DNA from 3 places in the Pseudomonas sp. KH_021 genome. Region 1 is predicted to be linked to each of the others. Evidence: predicted binding sites of a transcription regulator. Region 1 holds the regulator's gene; each other region holds the start of a gene.
What was found. Region 1 encodes sigma-54, which starts transcription at its own class of promoters, with help from an activator protein. Its sites were predicted from a motif close to ANTGGCATNNANNTTGCTNT; they were not measured.
Positions count from the first base shown of each region.

Region 2: the regulator sigma-54 is predicted to act here: its motif matches at 3,750-3,769, upstream of nirB (nitrite reductase large subunit NirB).
Region 3: the regulator sigma-54 is predicted to act here: its motif matches at 2,517-2,536, upstream of glnK (P-II family nitrogen regulator).

Region 1 is NZ_CM174477.1:868,925-876,539, reverse strand. It holds gene AC3IX4_RS04165 (KpsF/GutQ family sugar-phosphate isomerase) at 1-759, shown strand, start outside; gene AC3IX4_RS04160 (KdsC family phosphatase) at 760-1,284, shown strand; gene lptC (LPS export ABC transporter periplasmic protein LptC) at 1,293-1,868, shown strand; gene lptA (lipopolysaccharide transport periplasmic protein LptA) at 1,855-2,397, shown strand; gene lptB (LPS export ABC transporter ATP-binding protein) at 2,397-3,122, shown strand; gene AC3IX4_RS04140 (RNA polymerase factor sigma-54) at 3,292-4,785, shown strand; gene hpf (ribosome hibernation-promoting factor, HPF/YfiA family) at 4,868-5,176, shown strand; gene ptsN (PTS IIA-like nitrogen regulatory protein PtsN) at 5,189-5,653, shown strand; gene rapZ (RNase adapter RapZ) at 5,656-6,513, shown strand; gene AC3IX4_RS04120 (HPr family phosphocarrier protein) at 6,530-6,802, shown strand; partial or broken gene aspA (aspartate ammonia-lyase) at 7,019-7,273, opposite strand; gene pmbA (metalloprotease PmbA) at 7,611-7,615, opposite strand, start outside.
Region 2 is NZ_CM174477.1:1,429,526-1,437,140, reverse strand. It holds gene pcaQ (pca operon transcription factor PcaQ) at 1-516, opposite strand, end outside; gene nirD (nitrite reductase small subunit NirD) at 675-1,043, opposite strand; gene nirB (nitrite reductase large subunit NirB) at 1,043-3,601, opposite strand; gene AC3IX4_RS06745 (bifunctional nitrate reductase/sulfite reductase flavoprotein subunit alpha) at 3,991-7,615, opposite strand, start outside.
Region 3 is NZ_CM174477.1:6,094,090-6,101,704, reverse strand. It holds gene AC3IX4_RS28125 (YifB family Mg chelatase-like AAA ATPase) at 1-859, opposite strand, end outside; gene AC3IX4_RS28120 (LysR family transcriptional regulator) at 1,067-1,978, opposite strand; gene AC3IX4_RS28115 (accessory factor UbiK family protein) at 2,060-2,320, opposite strand; gene glnK (P-II family nitrogen regulator) at 2,736-3,074, shown strand; gene AC3IX4_RS28105 (ammonium transporter) at 3,113-4,447, shown strand; gene AC3IX4_RS28100 (secondary thiamine-phosphate synthase enzyme YjbQ) at 4,837-5,262, shown strand; gene sutA (transcriptional regulator SutA) at 5,366-5,689, shown strand; gene AC3IX4_RS28090 (ISL3 family transposase) at 5,744-6,949, opposite strand; gene AC3IX4_RS28085 (Abi family protein) at 7,127-7,615, opposite strand, start outside.

The DNA of each region.
Region 1 (7,615 bases):
GCCTTTTTTGTGCATCCGGCCGAAGCCAGTCATGGCGACATGGGCATGATCACCAAGGATGACATCATCCTGGCGCTGTCCAACTCAGGCTCCACCGCCGAGATCGTCACCCTGCTGCCGCTGATCAAGCGCTTGGGCATCCAGCTGATCAGTCTGACCGGCAACCCTGATTCGCCCCTGGCCAAGGCCGCCGAGGTCAACCTCGACGCGCGCGTTGCCCAGGAAGCCTGCCCGCTGAACCTGGCACCGACCTCCTCGACCACCGCAACACTGGTGCTGGGCGACGCCCTGGCCATAGCCCTGCTCGAAGCCCGCGGCTTTACAGCCGAAGACTTCGCCTTTTCGCACCCCGGCGGCGCCCTGGGCCGTCGCTTGCTGCTGAAAGTGGAAAACGTCATGCACGGCGGCGAAGAACTGCCGCAGGTGGTCCGTGGCACCCTGCTCAAGGACGCCCTGCTGGAAATGTCCCGCAAGGGCCTGGGCATGACCGTGGTGCTGGAAGCCGATGGCAGCCTGGCCGGGATCTTTACCGACGGCGACCTGCGCCGCAGCCTGGACCGCAGCATCGATATCCATACCGCAAAAATCGAAGATGTCATGACCCCGCACGGCAAGACCGCCCGCCCGGACATGCTGGCCGCCGAAGCCTTGAAGATCATGGAAGACCACAAAATCAGCGCGCTGGTGGTGGTCGACAAGGCCGAAAAGCCGGTGGGCGCCCTCAACATGCACGACCTGCTGCGCGCCGGAGTGATGTAAATGAGTAACGATCTACTGCAACGCGGTAAAGCCATCAAGCTGGCTGTCTTCGACGTGGACGGCGTGATGACCGACGGTCGCCTGTATTTCCTCGAAGATGGCAGCGAATTCAAGTCGTTCAATACCCTGGACGGCCAAGGCATCAAGATGCTGATGAACAGTGGCGTGACCACCGCCATCATCAGTGGCCGCAAGACCCCAGCAGTGGAGCGACGCGCCCGCAACCTCGGCATCCCGCATCTTTATCAGGGCAGGGAAGATAAATTGGTGGTTCTGGACGAGCTTCTCGGCCAACTCAACCTAAGCTATGAACAAGTGGCCTATCTGGGTGACGACCTGCCTGACCTGCCGGTGATTCGCCGGGTGGGCCTGGGCATGGCCGTGGCCAATGCTGCCGCCTTTGTGCGCGAGCACGCCGATGGTGTCACCCAGGCACGCGGCGGCGAAGGTGCCGTGCGTGAGTTCTGCGAGCTGATCCTGCGTGCCCAGGGCAACCTTGAAGCGGCTCACGCCCATTATCTGTAGAGCGATTCATGTTCATTAAAAAAGCCCGCAATATTGCGCTGTTCTGTGTCGCTGCCGCGCTGCTGGCAGCCGTCGGCTACTGGAACATCAGCCCGCAAAGCTTTCTCGACAATAAACCGGTCGTGACCGTCGACGAGAACGCCATCGACTACTACGCCCTCAATGCGCGCAGCGTGCAGTTCCTGCCCGATGGCAAGCTGCAATATGAAATGACCGCCGACAAGGTGGAGCATGTCATGGCCAGCGAGGTCACCCTGCTGACCAAACCCGACCTGCAGATGTATCGCGGTACCGCCTACCCCTGGCATGTGCAGAGCGAGCGCGGCGAGGTCAACCCCGACGGCACCGAGGTCGAGCTGATCGACTCCGTGCGCATCGCCCGCACCGACCAGAAAAACCGCGCCACGCTCATCACTTCCTCGCGCATCACGGTATTCCCGCAGAAGGAATATGCGCAAACCGAGCAAGCCGTTAGAATCGAGGGCGCTGGCGGCGTGACCACGGCCACAGGCATGAAAGCGTATTTGAACGACAGCAGGATCAACCTGCTGTCCAACGTAAGAGGACAGTATGAGGCTCGTTAAAACCCTTCCTTTCTTGCTCAGCGTGGGCGCAGCACTGGGAAGCGTGAGCGCCTGGGCTCTGCCGACCGACCGCGACCAGCCTATCCGTATTCAGGCTGATGACGCGCAGCTCGATGACAAGCAAGGCATTGCCACGTACAAAGGTGATGTCATCATCACTCAAGGTTCGATGAAGATCACCGGCAACACCGTCACTCTGACCCGCACCCCCGCTGGCGATGTCGATGTGGTGACCGCCATCGGTAGCCTGGCGTACTTCGAGCAACAGCAAAAAGCCACCGACCCGGAAAAGGTCAAGGCCTATGCTGTGACCATCCAGTATCACTCCACGCAAGACCGTATCGTGTTGATCGACCAGGCCAAGGTGATCAACCAGGGCAACACCACCGAAGGCGAGAAGATCGTCTACGACACCGCCACTCAGGTGGCAACCGCTGGCCGCGCTGGAGGCGGTGTGAAAACACCACGCCCACGCATCGACATGGTCATCCAGCCGAAAAAGAAAACCGACGAGCAAAAGGCCCCGTAATGGCGACTCTGAAAGCCCAACACTTGGCCAAAAGCTACAAAAGCCGCCAGGTCGTGCGCGACGTCAGCCTGTCCATCGACAGCGGTCAGATCGTCGGCCTGCTGGGCCCCAATGGCGCTGGCAAGACCACCTGTTTCTACATGATCGTAGGGCTGGTGCAGGCTGACCAGGGCCGCGTGCTGATTGATGACATCGACGTCAGCCACCAACCCATGCACGGTCGCGCCCGTGCCGGTATCGGCTACCTGCCGCAGGAAGCCTCGATCTTTCGCAAGCTGTCGGTGGCCGACAACATCATGGCCATCCTGGAAACCCGCAAGGAGCTGGACAAGGCCGGCCGGGTCAAGGAGCTGGAAAGCCTGCTGCAGGAGTTCCACATCAGCCATATCCGCGACAACCTGGGGATGAGCCTGTCGGGTGGCGAGCGGCGCCGGGTCGAAATCGCCCGCGCACTGGCAACCGCGCCCAAGTTCATCCTGCTCGACGAACCTTTTGCCGGTGTCGACCCGATCTCCGTAGGTGATATCAAGCAGATCATCCATCACTTGAAAGCCAAGGGCATCGGCGTTCTGATCACCGACCACAATGTTCGTGAAACCCTGGATATTTGCGAAACCGCTTACATCGTCAATGATGGCCAACTGATCGCCGAGGGCGACTCGGACGCCATCCTGGCCAACGAACTGGTGAAAGAGGTTTACCTCGGCCACGAGTTCCGCCTGTAATTTCGAGGTGTTTGGCGAGTTGCCTGGAGCGCTTGACTGTCACTAAATTGTTACGGTGCTCTAGGCAAACACTTCAGATTCAGGCATATAACTTGCTTATGTTTGGCGCTCCGGCGCCCTGTAGTGGATGGCGCATGTGCGCCGGCAAATAAGGTGTAAAGCCCCTGCCATGAAACCATCGCTCGTCCTAAGAATGGGCCAGCAACTGACGATGACACCTCAGTTGCAACAGGCCATCCGTTTGCTCCAGCTGTCGACCCTGGACCTCCAACAGGAAATCCAGGAAGCACTGGAATCGAACCCGATGCTCGAACGCCAGGAAGAAGGCGACGACTTCGACAACAGTGACCCACTGGCCGATAACATCGAACAGAAAACCCCGTCGGACCTCCAGGAGCCCAGCTACCAGGAAAACGCACCGACCGTGGAGAACCTTGAAGAAGGCGAGTGGAACGAACGCATCCCCAACGAATTGCCGGTCGATACGGCCTGGGAAGACATCTACCAGACCAGCGCCAGCAGCCTGCCCAGCAACGACGATGACGAGTGGGACTTCACCACCCGCACGTCCGCCGGCGAAAGCCTGCAGAGCCACCTGCTCTGGCAGTTGAACCTGGCGCCGATGTCCGACACCGACCGCCTGATTGCCGTCACCTTGATCGACTGCATCAACAGCCAGGGCTACCTGGACGAAACCCTCGAGGAAATCTGCGAGTCGTTCGACCCGGAGCTGGACATCGAACTGGACGAGATCGAAGCCGTCCTGCACCGCGTGCAACAATTCGAGCCCGCCGGCATCGCCGCCCGCAACCTGGGCGAGTGCCTGTTGTTGCAACTGCGCCAACTGCCGCCCAAGACGCCTTGGCTAACGGAAGCCAAGCGTCTGGTTACCGATTTCATCGACGTGCTCGGCAGCCGTGACTACAGCCAGCTGATGCGCCGCATGAAAATCAAGGAAGACGAACTGCGCCAGGTGATCGAGCTGGTGCAGAGCCTCAACCCGCGCCCCGGTTCACAGATCGAGTCGTCCGAACCCGAGTACGTGGTGCCAGACGTGATCGTGCGCAAGGACAGCGAGCGCTGGCTGGTGGAGCTGAACCAGGAATCAGTGCCGCGTTTGCGCGTCAATCCGCAATACGCAGGCTTCGTTCGTCGCGCCGACACCAGCGCCGACAACACCTTCATGCGCAATCAACTGCAGGAAGCCCGCTGGTTCATCAAGAGCCTGCAAAGCCGCAACGAAACGCTGATGAAAGTTGCCACCCAGATCGTCGAGCACCAGCGCGGCTTCCTGGACCACGGCGACGAAGCCATGAAGCCTTTGGTGCTGCACGATATCGCCGAGGCAGTAGGCATGCATGAGTCAACTATTTCGCGGGTTACCACCCAGAAATACATGCATACCCCGCGCGGTATCTACGAGCTGAAGTATTTTTTCTCAAGCCACGTCAGCACCTCTGAAGGCGGTGAATGCTCGTCTACAGCCATCCGCGCGATCATCAAAAAACTGGTTGCCGCGGAAAATCAGAAAAAGCCATTGAGTGACAGCAAGATCGCTGGTTTACTGGAGGCACAGGGCATCCAGGTAGCCCGTCGCACCGTCGCCAAGTACCGCGAGTCCCTCGGCATTGCACCGTCGAGCGAACGCAAGCGATTGATGTAACGGCCTTGAGATGAGCCACAGCGTTTCAGTGGCAAGCCCGTGGGCTTGCCTCTTTATGCACTGGCAACATAGGAGAAGCTGTATGCAAGTCAACATCAGTGGACAACATGTAGAAGTCACCGAGCCATTGCGCACCTACATCGGGGAAAAACTCGATCGACTGGAGCGTCACTTCGACAAGATTACCAATGTGCAGATCATCCTCAAGGTCGAAAAGTTGCAGCAGAAGATCGAGGCTACCCTGCAGATTCCCGGCAATGAGGTTGTTGCCAATGCCGAGCATGAAGACATGTATGCCGCTATTGACTCCCTTACCGACAAGCTCGATCGCCAACTGAAAAAACACAAGGAAAAACAGCAGAGCCTCCTGAATGGCCAGGCTGCTCGCTGACACCCCCCTCACATGATCCGACTTGAAACTATCCTGACCGCCGGCCGTTCTCTTGTGAACGTGCCGGGCGGCAGTAAAAAGCGTGTACTCGAACAAATTGCAAATCTGATCCACCGGGAAGTACCCCAGCTGGATATGCAACTTGTGTTCGAAAGCCTGATTGCCCGTGAAAAACTGGGCTCTACCGGTTTCGGCAATGGCATTGCCATTCCTCACTGCCGGCTAAAGGGGTGCGACGGCCCCATCAGCGCCCTGCTTCACCTTGATGCACCCATAGATTTCGACGCCATCGACGGCGCACCGGTAGACCTGCTGTTCGTTCTGCTGGTCCCGGAGGCTGCCACCGATGCTCACCTGGAGCTGCTGCGCCAGATAGCCAGCATGCTTGATCGCAAGGACGTTCGTGATCGCCTGCGTACCGCGAGCAGCAACGAAGCCCTGTATCAAGTCGTCCTGGATGAACAGAGCGGTCACTAATCATGCGTTTGATCATCGTCAGCGGCCGATCCGGCTCAGGTAAAAGTACTGCACTCGATGTACTGGAGGATAACGGCTTCTACTGCATCGACAACTTGCCGGCAGGCCTGCTGCCGCAATTGGCCGAGAATGCGCTGATCAATACCGAGTTGCTGCAACCCAAGGTTGCCGTTTCCATTGATGCGCGCAACTTGCCCAGCCACTTGACGCGCTTTCCCGAACTGCTCGATGAAGCACGTGGCCGGCACATCCATTGCGACGTGTTGTACCTGGATGCCGATGAAGAAACCCTGCTCAAGCGTTTCTCCGAGACACGTCGGCGCCATCCACTGACCAATCCCTCGCGCTCGCTGGCAGAAGCCATCCGTGTCGAGAGCGATCTGCTGGGCCCGATCGCAGACCTTGCCGACCTCAAGATCAACACCACCAACCTCAACCTCTACCAACTGCGTGACACCATCAAGTTGCGCCTGCTGGACAAACCCGAGGCGGGTACGGCGTTTTTGGTCGAATCGTTCGGCTTCAAGCGCGGCATGCCAGTCGATGCCGACTTGGTGTTTGATGTGCGCTGCTTGCCCAACCCCTACTGGAAGCCGGAACTGCGCGATCATTCAGGGCTTGAACAACCCGTGGTCGACTATCTCGCTGCCCAGCCCGATGTCGAGGAAATGTTCCAGGACATCTCCAGCTATCTGCTCAAGTGGCTGCCGCGCTTTGCCGCCAGTAACCGTGCCTACGTCACGATCGCCATTGGCTGCACAGGCGGACACCATCGCTCCGTTTATCTGACCGAGCGCCTGGGCCAAGTCCTGCAGCAATCCCTCAAGAATGTTCAGGTTCGCCACCGCGACCTCAGCTGAAAGGACCCTCCCCGCGATGCCCGCTCTTGAAATCACCATTATCAACAAGCTTGGCTTGCACGCTCGCGCGGCAGCCAAGTTCGTCGGCGTCGCTGGCCAGCACCGCTGCCAGGTCCGAGTCGGGCGCACACCCGAGACCATGGTCGACGGCAAGAGCATCATGGCCGTCATGATGCTGGCTGCCGGCAAGGGCACCCATGTTCACCTGAAAACGGAAGGCGACAACGAACAGGAAGCGCTGGATGCGCTGGTGAAGTTGATCAACAACTACTTTGATGAAGGCGAGTGACAGCCCCCCCCCCGATAAACTACACCGTCTGCCTGACACACCGCGGTGCAGCCATCGCTGCGGTCCGGCGTTCCGGCAAGCCGCGCTCCTACAAGGGTCGGTGTAGGAGCCGGGTTTACCCGCGATGACGGCCTCAAGCCAACGCCGTATCCATCACCATCATCAAACAAAACCCGATGCACAAGCCAAGGCTGGCCAGGGCGGCATCACGCGTGATTACACGCCGCCCGCAGTGAGTTTTTCCGGGGCCAGCAGCACTTCAAGCTGCTGACGATCCAGGTCGGTGTGCTCCAGCGCCACATCGATGATCGGGCGCCCTTCCTTGTAGGCAGTCTTGGCTATTTCGGCAGCCTTCTGGTAGCCGATGATCGGGTTCAGGGCCGTCACCAGAATCGGGTTGCGCGCCAACGCTTCCTTGAGCTTGGCTTCGTTGACCTTGAAGGTGGCGATCGCCTTGTCGGCCAACAGCTGACCACCTAGGTAATGGTATTAATTACTAAATAATAAATAGAATCATTACAACATCTGTGTGCGACGGACAGCAAAAAGCCCGACACGGTGGTCGGGCTTTAAGGGAGGTGCGCTGGCTTTTGTGGGAGCTGGCTCTGCCAGCGAATAGGCCCACCACAGAAATACCCTGCAAAGCCACATCACACAGCGGATAAGCCCCCACCCGGCTCCACCCATCCAAGCCCTCAATGGGGCTTTGAGGGTCTCATTCGCTGGCAGAGCCAACTCCCACAAGGTCAAGGCTTTTGATTGAATGTGGGAGTAGGCTTGCCGGTATCCCGGACCACCGCGAAGCGTTTTAGC
Region 2 (7,615 bases), 560 kb from region 1:
CATGGACTCGCTGTACAGGTGCTCGAAGGTCAAACCCTGGATCTGCGGGCTGTCGGTCATGCGGCCGATCACCAGGTCCAGTTCGCCCACATGCAATTGCGCCAGCAGGTGCGCGCTGGGGCCGGTGACCACGCTGACCACCAGCGCATCATGGCGCTGATGCAGGTGGCGCAGCACTTCTGGCATCAACAGGCTCTCGACCGTGGACAACACCCCGACCTTGACCTGCGGCGCTTCGTGCTCCTCGCCGCGCAAGGTACTGACCCCATCACGCAGGGCCTGTACGCAAGGGCCGGCGTAACGCATAAAGCGAATACCGGCCGGGGTGAGTTGCACGCCATTTTTGTTGCGTTCGAACAACCGGGTCTCGAGCAGCGCTTCAAGCTCCTTGAGGGTCTTGGAGATCGCCGGCTGGCTGATCGCAACGGCGTCGGCAGCCTTGGCGAAACTGCCCTGGCGGGCAATTTCGAGAAAGCACAGCAGGTGGCGGAATTTAATGCGGGAGTCGAGGTTCATGGGGCAAGGGTAAGGCAAACCCCCCTTCTGAGCCATCCCTGGCCCACCCCTCTGTAGGAGCGACGGGGGCGCCTAGCCCTTGGTCGCGATGGCAGCACCGCGATCATGAAGAGGGACCGCGGTGATGCCATCGCGACCAAGGTCTGCTCCTACGAGGATCAGGCGGCGATTTCGACGGTGTCGCCGTTCAGGCGTACTGGCCATACGCGCAGGTGCTGCGCGGGGGTTTCGACACAGATGCCATCGGCCAATCGGTAATGCTGCTTGTACAAAGGCGCGGCGACCACCAATTCGCCTTTGAGGCTGCCGACAATCCCGCGCCCGATCACGTTGGCTCCCGATTCCGGGTCGCGATTGTCGATGGCGTGCAGCTCTTGCCCCTGGGCGCCAGGCAGGTAGAACAGCGCCACCTGCGCGCCTTCATGCCAAACCACCACCCCCGACTGGGCCACCAGGTCCTGGCGGCGGCACAGTGGCTGCCAGGCTTGAGCTTGTTGTACACGTACCGCGTTGTTTGACGGGGCCATCAGACCACCTCCTGGGCTACGGGGATCAAGTTGAGTTGTGCATGGGTAATCGGGCGACGCTGGCCACGCTCCTTGACGAAGTGGATATCCGGGTCAGGGCGTTGGTCGTTGACGAAGGTGCGAAAGCGCTTGAGCTTCTCTGGGTCTTGCAGGGCGTTGGCCCATTCACATTCGTAGCGATCGACCACCTGCTGCATCTGCGCCTCCAGCTCCGCGGCCAGGCCCAGGCTGTCGTCGATGATGACCGCCTTGAGGTAGTCCAGCCCGCCTTCCAGGCTTTCGCGCCAGACCGAGGTGCGCTGCAGTTTGTCGGCGGTGCGGATGTAGAACATCAGGAAGCGGTCGATGTAGCGGATCAGGGTTTCGTCATCCAGGTCGGTGGCAAACAGCTCCGCATGACGCGGGCGCATGCCGCCGTTGCCACAGACGTACAGGTTCCAGCCGTTCTCGGTGGCGATCACGCCCACGTCCTTGCTCTGGGCTTCGGCGCATTCACGGGTGCAGCCCGACACCGCGAACTTGAGCTTGTGCGGCGAACGCAGGCCCTTGTAGCGGTCTTCGATGTCCAGCGCCATCTTCACGCTGTCTTGCACGCCGTAGCGGCACCAGGTACTGCCCACACAGGATTTCACCGTGCGGGTCGACTTGCCGTAGGCGTGCCCGGTTTCGAAACCCGCCTCGATCAGTTCACCCCAGATCAGCGGCAGTTCATGCAGCTGGGCACCGAACAGGTCGATGCGCTGGCCGCCGGTGATCTTGGTGTACAGGTCGTATTTCTGCGCCACCTGGCCAATCACGATCAGCTTTTCAGGGGTGATTTCACCGCCCGGAATCCGTGGCACCACCGAGTAGGTGCCGTTCTTCTGCATGTTGGCCATGAAGGTGTCGTTGGTGTCCTGCAGTGGCACCAGGGAGGCGTCCATGATCGGCTGGTTCCAGCACGAGGCGAGGATATTGCCTACCGTCGGCTTGCAGATGTCGCAGCCCACCTGCCCGCGGCCGTGCTTGGCGAGCATTTCGTCAAAACTGGCGATGCCTTCGACACGGGCCACGGCATACAGCTCCTGGCGGGTGTAGGCGAAATGTTCGCACAGGCTCTTGTCGACTTCGACGCCACGGGCGATCAGTTCGTGTTCGAACACCGACTTGAGCAACGCCGCACAACCGCCGCAGCCAGTGCAGGCCTTGGTTTGTGCCTTCAGGCTCGGCAGGTCGCTGCAACCGTTGTCGATGGCCGAGCAGATCGAGCCCTTGGTCACGTTGTGGCAGGAGCAGATCGTCGCGGTGTCTGGCAGGGCATCGGCGCCCAACGCCGGGGCGCCGTCGGACAACGGCAGAATCAGGCTGGCAGGGTCGGCCGGCAAGGCAATGCCGTTCTGGGCGTACTGCAGGAGGGTGTCGTAGTAGCTGTTATCGCCCACCAGCACCGCCCCCAGGACGCGCTTGCCGCTGGCGTCCACCACCAACCGGCGATAGGCCGCGTTGGCTTCGTCGATAAAGCGGTAGCTGCGCGAGCCCGGCGTGGCACCGTGGGCATCGCCGATGGAGCCGACGTCTACGCCCAGCAGCTTGAGTTTGGTGGACATGTCGGCGCCCGTGAAGGTCGCCCCGCCCTCGCCCATCAAGTGGGCGGCGACATTGCGCGCCATGGTGTAGCCCGGCGCGACCAGGCCGAACACGCTGCCACTCCAGGACGCGCACTCGCCGATGGCGTAAATGCGCGCATCGCAGGTCTGGCAGTGCTCGTCGATCACCACCCCACCGCGCGGCGCGATCTCCAGGCCGCTGCTGCGCCCCAGCGCATCCTGCGGACGGATGCCGGCGGAGAACACGATCAGGTCGGTCTCCAGAAATTCGCCGCCGTCGAAATTCATCCGGTAGGCATAGTCCTCACCGGCAACGATGGCCTGGGTGGCACGCGACAAATGCACGCCCACGCCCAGCGCTTCGATCTGCGCTTTCAAGGCGGCGCCGCCGTCGCCGTCGAGCTGCACGGGCATCAGGCGCGGGGCAAATTCGACCACATGCGCCTCCAGGCCCAGCGACTTGAGCGCGTTGGCCGCCTCAAGCCCGAGCAGGCCACCGCCCACCACCACGCCACGACGGGCCGAGGTTGCGGCGGTGCGAATGCCGTCCAGGTCATCGAGGGTGCGGTACACCAGTTTGGCGTTGCCTTCGCTGCCTGGAATCGGCGGCACAAATGGATAGGAGCCGGTGGCCAGGATCAGTTGGTCATAATCAAACCGGCCATTGGCGGTGACCACTTGGCGACGCTCGCGGTCGATCTCTAGCACCGCGCAGTCCAGGTGCAGCTTGACGCCGTGGCGGGCATACAGCTGGGCATCGCCCAGGGCCAGGGCTTCTGCATCGCTGCCGCTGAAGTACTCCGACAGATGCACCCGGTCGTAGGCGCGCTGGCGCTCTTCGCCAAACACATGCACGTCATAACGGGCCAGGGCTCCGCGCTCGATCAATTGCTCGACACAGTGGTGGCCGACCATCCCGTTGCCGACGATGATCAAAGTTTCACGGTGCGCGATCGTCACTATCGAATTCATACAAGCTTCCTCATCCAGCCAATCACGGGTGGCCAAAACAAAAAAAAGCGCCTGGAGCCGAAGCTCCAGGCGCCTTTGCCTGGTGTCTGTTTATGTGTGTCCTGAATGTGATCGCCGTTGACCACCGTGGACAGGTGTTACTGGGTTAAAAGCAGGTTATGTGCCAACCCCCGACTTCACTGCCAAAACTCTGTAACCGCTACCAAAACCCTGTAGCCGCTGCCGCTGTAGCCGCTGCCGATAGGCTGCGATCGACCGCACAGCGGGCGCAGGATCTTGATATCCCCATTGGCGCCCCTGACGGGCCGCATCGCAGCCTATCGGCAGCGGCTACAGCGGCAGCGGCTACAGGCCTACAATTGGTGCGCGGCGCTTGCCTGCGCACCGGCTTAGTACACGTCGCGCAGGTAGCGCTTGTCGCGACTCATGCCGGCCACGTACGCCTCGGCGTTGTCGAGGCTCATGCCGCCATGCTGTTGCACCACGTGCTTAAGCGCGTGATCGACATCCTTGGCCATGCGCCCTGCATCCCCGCACACGTAAAAATGCCCGCCCTCCTCCAGCCAACGCCAGAGCTGCGCGCCGTGTTCGATCATGCGGTGCTGCACGTAGATTTTGTCTGCCTGGTCGCGCGAGAACGCGGTGTCCAGGCGCAAGTGGCCCTCGCGCTCCCAGGCGGTCAGTTCATCGCGGTAGTAGAAGTCGCTGGCAGCGTGTTGCTCACCGAACAGCAGCCAGTTCTTGCCACTGGCACCCGTTGCCCGGCGCTCCTGCAAAAAGGCCCGAAACGGCGCCACGCCCGTGCCGGGGCCGACCATGATCATCGGCGCCTGGCTGTCCTTGGGCACACGAAAATGCTGTGATGCCTGAGTGAAAATCGGCACGTGGGTTTGCAGGGCGCGGTCGGCCAGGAAGCTCGAGCACACGCCCTGGCGTGGCCGTTCGTTGCAGCGGTAGCGCACGGTCGAAAGGGTCAAATGGACTTGATCCGGGGTGACCTTGGGGCTGGAGCTGATCGAATACAGCCGCGGCTGCATCGGTTTGAGCAGCGCCAGCAGTTCATCGGCCGCCAACTGCAGCGGGAACTGTTGCAGCAGGTCGATCAATTGCCGGCCCCAGAGCCAATCCTTGAGCTCGGCCTTGCGGGCCGGCTCCAGCAGGCGCTTGAGCGGCGGATGGCGTTGGGCGAACAGGTTGAGCCAATCCGGGGTGATGCGTGCGATTTCCAGGTGTTGGTGCAGCGCCAGCGCCAACGGCATGTCGGGCTTGCCCTTGAGGCAGACAGATTGCTCGCCGTCCAGTTGCAGGGCGGTCAATAACTCATCGACCAGCGCCGTGCAGTTGCTTGGCCATACCCCCAATGCATCGCCGGCCTGGTAGCTGAAGCCGGTGTCGGTCAGGTCGAAAACGATTTGCCGGGTTTCTTTCTGCGCCCCCGGTATGTTCAGCAGGCGATTGTCGAGCAACCGTGCTGGTAAGGGGTTCTGCTTGCTGTAATGCAGTGCTTCGGGCGCCTCGTCGAGGGTGGTGATAGGCACTGCCACGGCTTGAGTAGCGCCGGCCATGGCGGCGCAAACCTGCACCAGCCACTGCTCGGCGGGTGCTTGATAGTCTGGCTCGCAATCGACCCGTGCCTGCAGGCGCTGCCCGCCCAACGCGGTCAGGTGCTCGTCCAGGCGGCGACCAAAACCGCAGAACTGATCGTAGTTGGAGTCACCCAAGGCCAGCACCGAGTAACGCAGGCCCGCGCATTTCCCAGGCTCCAGCGCCTGCAGTTGCGCCCACAGGCCGGCCCCGCAATCGGGTGCATCGCCGTCGCCGAAGGTGCTGGCAATCAACAACACGCTGGCAGCGCTGCACAGCTGCTGCGCGCTGACGTCGTCCATGCAATTGAGCAGCACCTCATGGCCGTCTTGGCGCAAACGCTCGGCGCAGACCTGCGCAAACTGTTCGGCATTGCCGGTCTGCGAGGCCCAGAGCACCCGATGAACCGACGCAGGCGCGGCCAACGCAACTTGTGATTCGGCTGCTGGCGCTCGGGCAAACAGGCCGGCCAACAGCCCCTCCACCAGCAAGCGGCTGGAAGGTGCCATGGGCGCCGCGGCGGGCAAGGTCGGCACGCCACCGTCCAGGCGACTGGCCTCCGAGCGCAGGCCCAATAGATAGCCTTGCATATACAGCCGCTCGTTGTCGGCCAGGCTCACTTCAAAGCGGCTGTCCAGGCCCAGTACACGGGCCAGAGTATCGATCGACATGCTGTCGGGCTCCTGAGATTCACGAATCGGTGCGGCGGCTGCGCTGTCGATTTGCAGGGCGGGAATGCGCGCAGCACTCACTCGGCTCAATTCAACCGCGCAGATCTTGAATGCCGGCTGTAGCGAGATGGGGTCCACGGCATCGCTGGTCAGCGCATTCACCGCCAGGTCTTCGCCAAATACGTCGCTCCAGTGAAACGGCGCAAAGCAGTTGCCGACCATCACCCGATCGCTGATGCGTGCCGGTAACACAGCCCGGCCCCGACGGGAGCGCAGTTGCACCTGATCGTGCTCGCTGATGCCCAAGCGCGCGGCGTCGTCCGGGTGGACTTCAACAAAGGGGCCGGGGTTGAGCTTGTTCAGCGTCGCCACCTTGCCGGTCTTGGTCAGGGTGTGCCACTGGTGCTGCAGGCGGCCGGTGTTGAACACCCAAGGGAACTCGTCATCGGGCATTTCCGCGGCGGGCAGGTGCGGGCGGGCGAAAAAACGCGCCTTGCCGTTGGCGGTGGCAAAGGCAATGGCCGGGCGGTTGCCCTCGGCGTCCCGCTTTACCGTTTGGCTGACGCCGTCATTGAGGTAGCGAACCGGGCTGCGGTCATCTGCCCGGCCCGGCTCGCACGGCCACTGGCGCGGCGCTTCGCGCAGGCTGGAATAGCTGATGCCGCGAATGTCGTAGCCGGTGGTCGGGTTCCAGGCGCGACGGATTTCATCGAACACCGCCTCGGCGTCAGCGTAGGTAAACGCATCGGCAAAACCCATTTCACACGCGATGCGGGCGATGATCTGCCAGTCCGCCAGACTGTCGCCCGGTGCGTCGACGGCCTTGGCCATCAGGGTCAGGTTGCGCTCTGAGTTGATCATCACCCCCTCGGCTTCGGACCACAGCGCGGCGGGCAGGAGGATGTCAGCGTAGCGATTGGTTTCGGTGTCGAGGAAGGCGTCCTGGGTGATCACCAGTTCCGCCGCCTGCAAGGCTTCGATGACCGGTTGGCGGTTGGAAACGCTGGCCACAGGGTTAGTGCAGATGATCCAGCACGCCTTGATGCTGCCTTCGCGCAGGGCCTGGAACATGCCCACCGTCCCTTCGCCGGCTTCTTCGCGCAGCGTGCCGGCCGGCAGTTGCCAGAGGTCTTCGATAAAGGCACGGTCGCCAGCCACCAGGGCCGAACGCTGGCCGGGCAAACCCGGGCCCATGTAGCCCATCTCCCGACCGCCCATGGCATTGGGTTGGCCGGTCAGCGAAAACGGCCCGCTGCCGGGCTTGCAGATCGCACCGGTGGCCAGGTGCAGGTTGCACAGGGCGTTGGTGTTCCAGGTGCCATGGATGCTCTGGTTCAGGCCCATGGTCCAGCAGCTCATCCAGTTGCCGGCCGCGCCAATCCAATCGGCGGCCTTGCGGATATCAGCCTCAGCCAGGCCCGTGATGGCGGCCACTTTGTCGGGGCTGTAGTCCTGTAGACATTCCGCCAGGGCCTCCCAGCCTTCGGTGTAGCGATTGATGAAGTTGGCATCGGTGTGGCCGTGCTTGTACAGCAGGTGCAACAGGCCGTTCATCAAGGCCAGATCGGTGCCTGGCTTGATTTGCAGAAACAGGTCGGCCTTATCGGCGGTGGCGCTGCGCCGTGGGTCGACAACGATCAGTTTGGCCCCGGCCTTGACTCGATCAAGCAAACGCAGGAACAGGATCGGGTGACAGTCGGCCATGTTTGCGCCCGTGACGAAAAACAGATCAGCCTGGTCGAAATCCTGATAGCTACCC
Region 3 (7,615 bases), 1.0 Mb from region 1:
GTTGTGGTCGGCTGCCACCGCCGACAAGCGCCGCGCCGGATGCCGAATGGTGAGGATGGCGAAAGGGACGCTGTGGCCAGCTGTCGAGCGGCACGTGGCTGGCCACTGAATGAATCGCTGCTACTTCCAGCGCTTCATATTCATCCAGTGGTGGCAGCAGGCCGGGCAGGCGGCTGGCGAGCAAAGTCTTGCCAGTACCGGGTGGGCCGCTGAACAGCAAGTTATGGGCGCCCGCCGCTGCCACCAGCAAGGCGCGTTTGGCGGCCAGTTGGCCCTGGACCTCGCTCAAGTCAGGGTAAGGCTTGCTGATCAGCAGCAGACCGTTGGCCTTGTAAGGGCTGAGCTCAGGTTGAGCATTGAAATGCGCGACCAGCTCCAGCAAGTGATCCACCGCATACACTTTCAGGCCAGAGGCCAGGCATGCTTCCTCGGCATTGGCTTTCGGCACGATCAGGCTGCGGCCGGCTTCGCGTGCGGCCAGTGCAGCGGGCAGCACACCTTGTACGGGCCTGAGCGCCCCGGAAAGCGCCAGTTCGCCCAGGCATTCCACATCATTCAGCGCCGCTATCGGCATTTGCCCATTGGCGGCAAGAATGCCCAAGGCAATGGCCAGATCGAAACGACCGCCGTCCTTGGGCAAATCAGCCGGGGCCAGATTGAGGGTGATACGCCGGGCGGGAAACTCAAGCCGGGAGTTGAGAATGGCGCTGCGGACCCGGTCCTTGCTCTCCTTGACCGTGGTCTCGGGCAAGCCGACCAGCGTCAGCGAAGGCAGGCCGTTGGCCAAATGCGCTTCGACGGTGACCGCCGGGGCCCCCACGCCAACCTGGGCGCGGCTGTGGACGATGGCAAGGGACATGTTCGCTCCATGAGTGACCGTGAGCCGCTTCCTGCGGCTGGGTAACGATAGAGCGGATGTGAAGATGAGGGAGGGGGTATGTGCGACTGCTTGTTTCGGGCCGGCAATTACCTAATGTAGGAGCCGACCTTGGTCGCGATGGGCTCACCGCGATACTAGAGCGGAACCGCGGTGATGCTATCGCGACCAAGGTCGGCTCCTACAGGGTTAGCGTTTGCGATCACTCATATGTGCTTCCAACCGCGACCGCAACCACCGCTCCGCAGGGTCGGTATCCAGAATGCTCAACCACACCATCGACAGGTCGAGCGTGGGCGTATCGAACGGCAGCGGCTCGGCAAACACCAAGCCCGTGGTCGCCATGGCATCGGCGGCGTAGTCCGGTAGGCCGGCGAGCAGGTCGGTACCCGCGAGCAATGCAGGCAGGGAGCTGAATTGCGGGACAGACAACACCACGTGGCGCTTGCGGCCGATCTCTTGCAGCCATTCGTCGACCACGCCGCTGGTGTTGGCGGTGTGTGACACCTGCACATGCGGGCGGGCGCAGAACTCGTCCAGGGTCAGGGGCGTATCGGATGCATCGGCTCGCAGCACGCGCGGATGGATGCGTCGCAGCAGTTTGCGCTTGGCGTTGGCTGGCAGGCCGCGGGTCTGGGTGATGCCCACGGTAATGTCGCCGCTGGCGAGCAGGTCGGGGATGCGCCAGTAATCCACATGCTGGACCACGAAGACCACGTGCGGGGCTTCCTGGCGCAAGGCGCGCAGGGTCGGCGGCAGCAGGCCGAATTCCACATCATCGGACAGGCCGATGCGGAAGGTCATGGTGCTTTCGGCGGGGTTGAAGTCGTGGGTCAGGCTCAGGGCGACGGACATGGCGTCCAGTGCCGGGGAAAGATGGCGGATGAGTTCTTCGGCGCGCGCCGTCGGTTCCATGCGGTGGCCGACGCGAATGAACAAGGGGTCATTGAACATATTACGCAGGCGATTGAGTGCGGCACTGATGGTGGGCTGGCCTAGAAACAGCTTTTCTGCGGCCCGGGTGACGTTGCGTTCCTGCATCAGTGTTTCAAAGACCACCATCAGATTGATGTCAGCCTTGCGCAGCTCATTGCGGTTCATCCCTACCTGCCTTTTCGCCCATGTCTGCCAAGGCAGTGTAGGAAGGCGCCGGTAGCGCCGTCCAGATAATACCGCCTGGCCTTACTCGGCCGTTGCGTTCAAGCGGCTTTCCATTTCCGCGACCTTGGCTTCCAGGCTCTCAAGGCGGGCGCGGGTGCGGGCCAGGACAACCATCTGGCTGTCGAACTCTTCACGGCTGACCAGCTCCAGCTTGCTGAAGCCGCTCTGCAAAAGGGCCTTGAACTGGCTTTCCAGTTCGTTGCGAGGCTGGGAGGTGTCGCTGCTGAACAGACGCGAGGCTTGATCGCTCAGGGCATCGAGAAAGGCTTTGGGGGCGAGCATGGTGGGGTTGTCCAGAAAACAGAATGGGGACGAGTGTATCACGCGCAATACCGGTGTCTGGAGCACTGCAAGGCTGCACGTTTTTTGAGCACTGCTAACGGGCGGTGTGCACCGTAATTGTGCGTCAAGCGTGCCCCGATTACAGGCATAGGTGGCATTTTGTTAGCAAGCTGCTGAAATTCAAGCGTTTGCTGGAGCTGGCAAGGTTTCTGCTTATACGAACATAACTCATGCACTGATGCAGTCACTGTGATGAAGCAGTGCATTGGCGCCGCGAGAAGTGTTTGTCATGGGGTTTCTGGTGTTGGTCGGGGGATGTGAGGCCGACGGAGCGTTACAAAGCCAGACACTTGCGCTTAGACTTGAGACGGGTTTGTTTTCCTGGGGCAAGTCCACCAATTCGGGAGAGAGTTTCATGAAGCTAGTCACTGCCATCATCAAGCCGTTCAAGTTGGACGACGTGCGCGAGTCGCTGTCTGAAATCGGCGTACAGGGCATTACCGTCACTGAAGTCAAAGGCTTCGGTCGGCAGAAGGGACACACCGAGCTGTATCGTGGTGCGGAATACGTGGTCGATTTTCTGCCCAAGGTGAAGATCGACGTCGCTATCGATGACAAGGATCTGGATCGGGTCATCGAAGCGATCACCAAGGCGGCCAACACCGGCAAGATCGGTGACGGCAAGATTTTCGTGGTCAATCTGGAACAGGCCATCCGCATCCGTACCGGCGAAACCGATACCGACGCGATCTAAAAAGTAGCCCCAAACCCAACGCCCCAGGAGATAACAACATGACTCTGCGTCGTTTCGCAGGGCTAGGAGCCCTTTTGTCCCTCATAATGCCTGGCATGGCCATGGCAGAAGAGGCGGCAGCCCCTGTACTCAACTCCGGCGACACCGCCTGGATGTTGACCTCGACGGCGTTGGTGCTGTTCATGACCATCCCCGGCCTTGCCCTGTTCTACGGCGGCATGGTGCGCTCCAAGAACATTCTGTCGGTGATGATGCAGTGCTTTGCGATCACAGGCTTGATCAGTGTGCTGTGGGTTATCTACGGCTACAGCATCGCTTTCGACACCACGGGCATGGAACAGGGCGTCGTTAACGTCAACTCGTTCATTGGTGGTTTCTCCAAGGCTTTTCTCGCCGGTGTAACGCCTGCCAGCTTGACGTCAGCCACCGCGCTGTTCCCGGAAGCCGTGTTCATTACCTTCCAGATGACCTTCGCGATCATCACTCCGGCGCTGATCGTCGGTGCCTTCGCCGAGCGGATGAAGTTCTCCGCGATGCTGATTTTCATGGCCATCTGGTTCACCCTGGTCTACGCCCCTATTGCTCACATGGTCTGGAGCGGTAACGGCGGCCTGATGTGGGACTGGGGCGTGCTGGACTTCGCTGGCGGTACCGTGGTGCATATCAATGCCGGTATCGCAGGCCTGGTGGCGTGCCTGGTGCTGGGCAAGCGCAAAGGCTTCCCGACCACCCCAATGGCCCCGCACAACCTGGGTTACACCCTGATGGGCGCGGCCATGCTGTGGATCGGCTGGTTCGGCTTCAACGCAGGCTCGGCCGCTGCCGCCAACGGCACCGCTGGCATGGCCATGCTGGTGACTCAGATTGCCACCGCGGCTGCAGCCCTGGGCTGGATGTTCGCCGAGTGGATCACCCACGGTAAGCCAAGCGCCCTGGGTATCGCTTCGGGCGTGGTGGCAGGCCTGGTTGCCATTACGCCGGCAGCTGGCACCGTCGGCCCGATGGGGGCCCTGGTGATTGGCCTGGTGTCCGGTGTGGTCTGCTACTTCTGCGCAACCAGCCTCAAGCGCAAGATGGGCTACGACGACTCCCTGGATGCCTTCGGTGTGCATGGGATCGGCGGTATTGTCGGCGCGATCCTGACCGGCGTATTCGCAGCTCCGGCACTCGGCGGCTTCGGCACGGTTGAAGATATCGCAGCCCAAGTCTGGATTCAGTGCAAAGGCGTCGGTTTCACCGTGATCTACACCGCAATCGTGACCTACATCATCCTCAAGGTGCTGGATGCGGTCATGGGCCTGCGGGTCAACGAAGAAGAAGAATCCGTCGGCCTCGATCTGGCGCAACACAACGAGCGTGGCTACAACCTGTAAGCCGTCGCCGCAAAAAATGGCCCGGTTCGCCGGGCATAGATTGCTGACAAACCCTGTAGCCGCTGCCGAAGGCTGCGATGCGGCCCGTCAGGGGCGCCTATGCGGTTTTAACATCCTGCGCCCGCTGTGCGGTCGATCGCAGCCTGTCGGCAGCGGCTACAATTGAGATCTGCTGCTGATTTGTCAGTAATCTATGCCCGGTTCGCCGGGCATTTTTTTGTCTGCGTTTTGTCAGTTCGTACAGGCGCAAACGATTTTTCATCGACGATTTCGGGCCAGTCGCCACGCGCCGCGAAGGTAGGTCAAAGACTTACAACACGGAGTGTTTAATAGGTCTTTGCTTTTTTCCATAGCGCGCTAGAATGCGCGCCGAAGGTGTGGAGAACGGTATGTGGCAACAGACCCTGATCACCCTGCGGGCTCGGCCCCGGGGCTTTCATCTGGTAACCGACGAATTGCTTGCCGGCCTGCCACAGTTGCGTGGCTGTCGCATTGGCTTGCTGCATTTGTGGTTGCAACATACTTCGGCGTCGCTGACCATCAACGAGAACGCCGATCCGGCGGTGCGTCGTGACTTCGAACGGTTTTTCAACCGGCTGGTCCCACAAGGATCGACCGGTTACGAACACAACGACGAAGGTGAAGATGACCTGCCCGCACACTTCAAGGCCAGTTTGCTAGGCTGTCAATTGAGCCTGCCGGTAACGGCAGGGCGATTGGCGTTAGGTAGCTGGCAAGGTGTCTATTTGGGCGAACATCGCGATCATGGCGGTGTTCGCAAGGTCCTCGTCACCTTGTACGGCGAGGGTGCTTGAGCCGCTGCCTGGCAGCGGATTTTGAATTTTCCCTGGCGATCTTCTATAAGAAGGCGTGGCTGGGCTATAACTAATCTGCTTTTCGAAAGTCATGAGGTTGAACATGAGCGACGACGATCTGGAAAACGACGACCTGGAAGTAGGTGACGAGGACGACACCGAAGAAGGTCTTGAAGCTGCCGCTGAAGATGTCGCGGAAGATGATGGCAGTGATGTACCTGCCCCGACGGCCAAGGGCAAGGCCAAGGCTGCGGTCTCGGTCGACGACCTACCCAGCGTAGAAGCTAAAAACAAAGAGCGCGATGCGCTTGCCCGCGCCATGGAAGAGTTCCTGTCTCGAGGCGGTAAGGTGCAAGAGGTCGAGGCCAATGTGGTGGCTGATCCACCCAAGAAGCCCGACAACAAATACGGCAGCCGCCCTATCTGATTGCCCGCGCTTTTTGAAAAAGCCCGCCGTCGCTGCGGGCTTTTTTATGGTTCTTCACGGATTGCCGGGAAAAGCGCATTTGATCTTCAAGAAGAAAAATGCGCTGTCCCGGTAGCCGTAAGCCATTCGCTTGATGACCTTGATCCGATTGTTGATCCCCTCTAGTTGGCCTGTGTGCATTGGCCATCGAACTCTGCTCAAAATGCCTCGCCAGTAACCGCTCAGCCTTTTCGCGAACTGGATCAACGAAGGAATGCCGCTCTGCTTGGCATGCCCCATCCATTGTTTCCACGCCCTACGCCATTCCCACGCTGTTTCGCTCGACCATAGCGCTTTGAGCTCAGCCTTCATGATATAGACCGTCATCAGCGACTGATTGGCATCCAATAAATCCTGCAGATGTACCTGCTGCTCTTGGCTCTTCAGATTTTCGGGGTTGCGCAGCAAGAGCCAGCGGGCCTGCTTGACCACCTTTCTCGCCGGTTTGTCATGGCGCAGTCGGTTAGCCTCGTCGACTCGTACCCTGTCGATGACTTCACGACCGTATTTGGCGATGACATGAAACAGGTCGTAGACCACTCGCGCATTGCGGCAGTGATGTTTCACTTCCAGATCGAAGGCCGTATTCATATCCATGGCGACCGCTTCGATTTGTGAACACCGCTCTGGCCCCAGATCCTCGAAAAACGAGCGTATAGCTATCCGGCTGCGCCCTTCACCCACCCACAAAACGCGACGCGTATCGGCATCCAAGATCACGCTGGCGTAGCGATGCCCCTTGAACAAGGCGAACTCATCCATCACCAAGCGCTTGGGCTCGGCCTCGGGTAGTTCATGCAATGTTTGCTCAAGCGCGCGACGCTCCAGGACGCGCACTGTTTCCCAGTGCAGGCCAAAGAGTTGAGCGACATGGAGCGTTGCCATCTGGCGACAGGCTTTGATGACCGCTTGGCAAAGCCTTGCGCTAAGCCTGGCGTACCGATCAAGCCAACTGACCGACTCCATCCGAGTCCCGCAGTCCAGGCAACGCAGGCGTCTAAAAACAGCGGTAAGCGTGACAGGGTGGCCAAGAATTGGCAGATCCCGAATGGATCGCTCTGACTGGTCGTGGACAGCAAGGCAGGGCTTGAGGCAGCCGCTGCAAAGAGGAATCTGATTAGGTCGAGGGGTTAGGTTGATCTGGAGAGAGCCGCCAACGACTTGGGCGGAAGCCACAGAAAATCCATCCCAAAAAGGCAGGATCGTATTAATATCTGGCATGAGAACGGCGGTTTGGTTGATGGGTTTGCTCGCACGAACATCATCGGTCAAATCGCCGTTCTTTTTTGTCTATTTCCCAGGATTCCGTGAAGAACCTTTTTTATTCTGTATGTCGCTAAATATGCGTCTCCTAAACGTGAGCCCCCGGCTACAACGTAACGCGCAAGTGCTGGACTATCAGAAGTGGAATCGTTTGGTGATGATTCGATTGTTGATTTGTTGCGCTTTCATAGGAGTTCCAAACTGATGTCTGGGCCAAGCCACGAATCCATGTGATGGTGCAGTTCGGATGATAGCGTCGTAAGTACCAATCTGCCCTCCATTCTTCCTGTACACGGCTAGAGCTTCTTGACTCAACAGAGTCTGCATGGACCACCAGTGATCAGATGACCTGATATAAGCGTTGATTCCTGCATCAATCCACCCTGCAAGCCAAGAAATTCGGTCGCAGAGCATACGAAGGCTTTTAATGGTGTGTCTTGGCCTTCTTGGAATAAAACCTAACCGTCCGTGGGAGTCGAATTCGGGTGTCTTCCAAATTTGGTCGTGGTGGCCGATCCGGTTCCTCACATCCCGCACCTGATATAGAAGATTACTCAACCTTCGAATGAAGGCAGCATCTGCGTATGGGATAGTTGCTAGATCTGGTGCATTAGGAAACGCAAC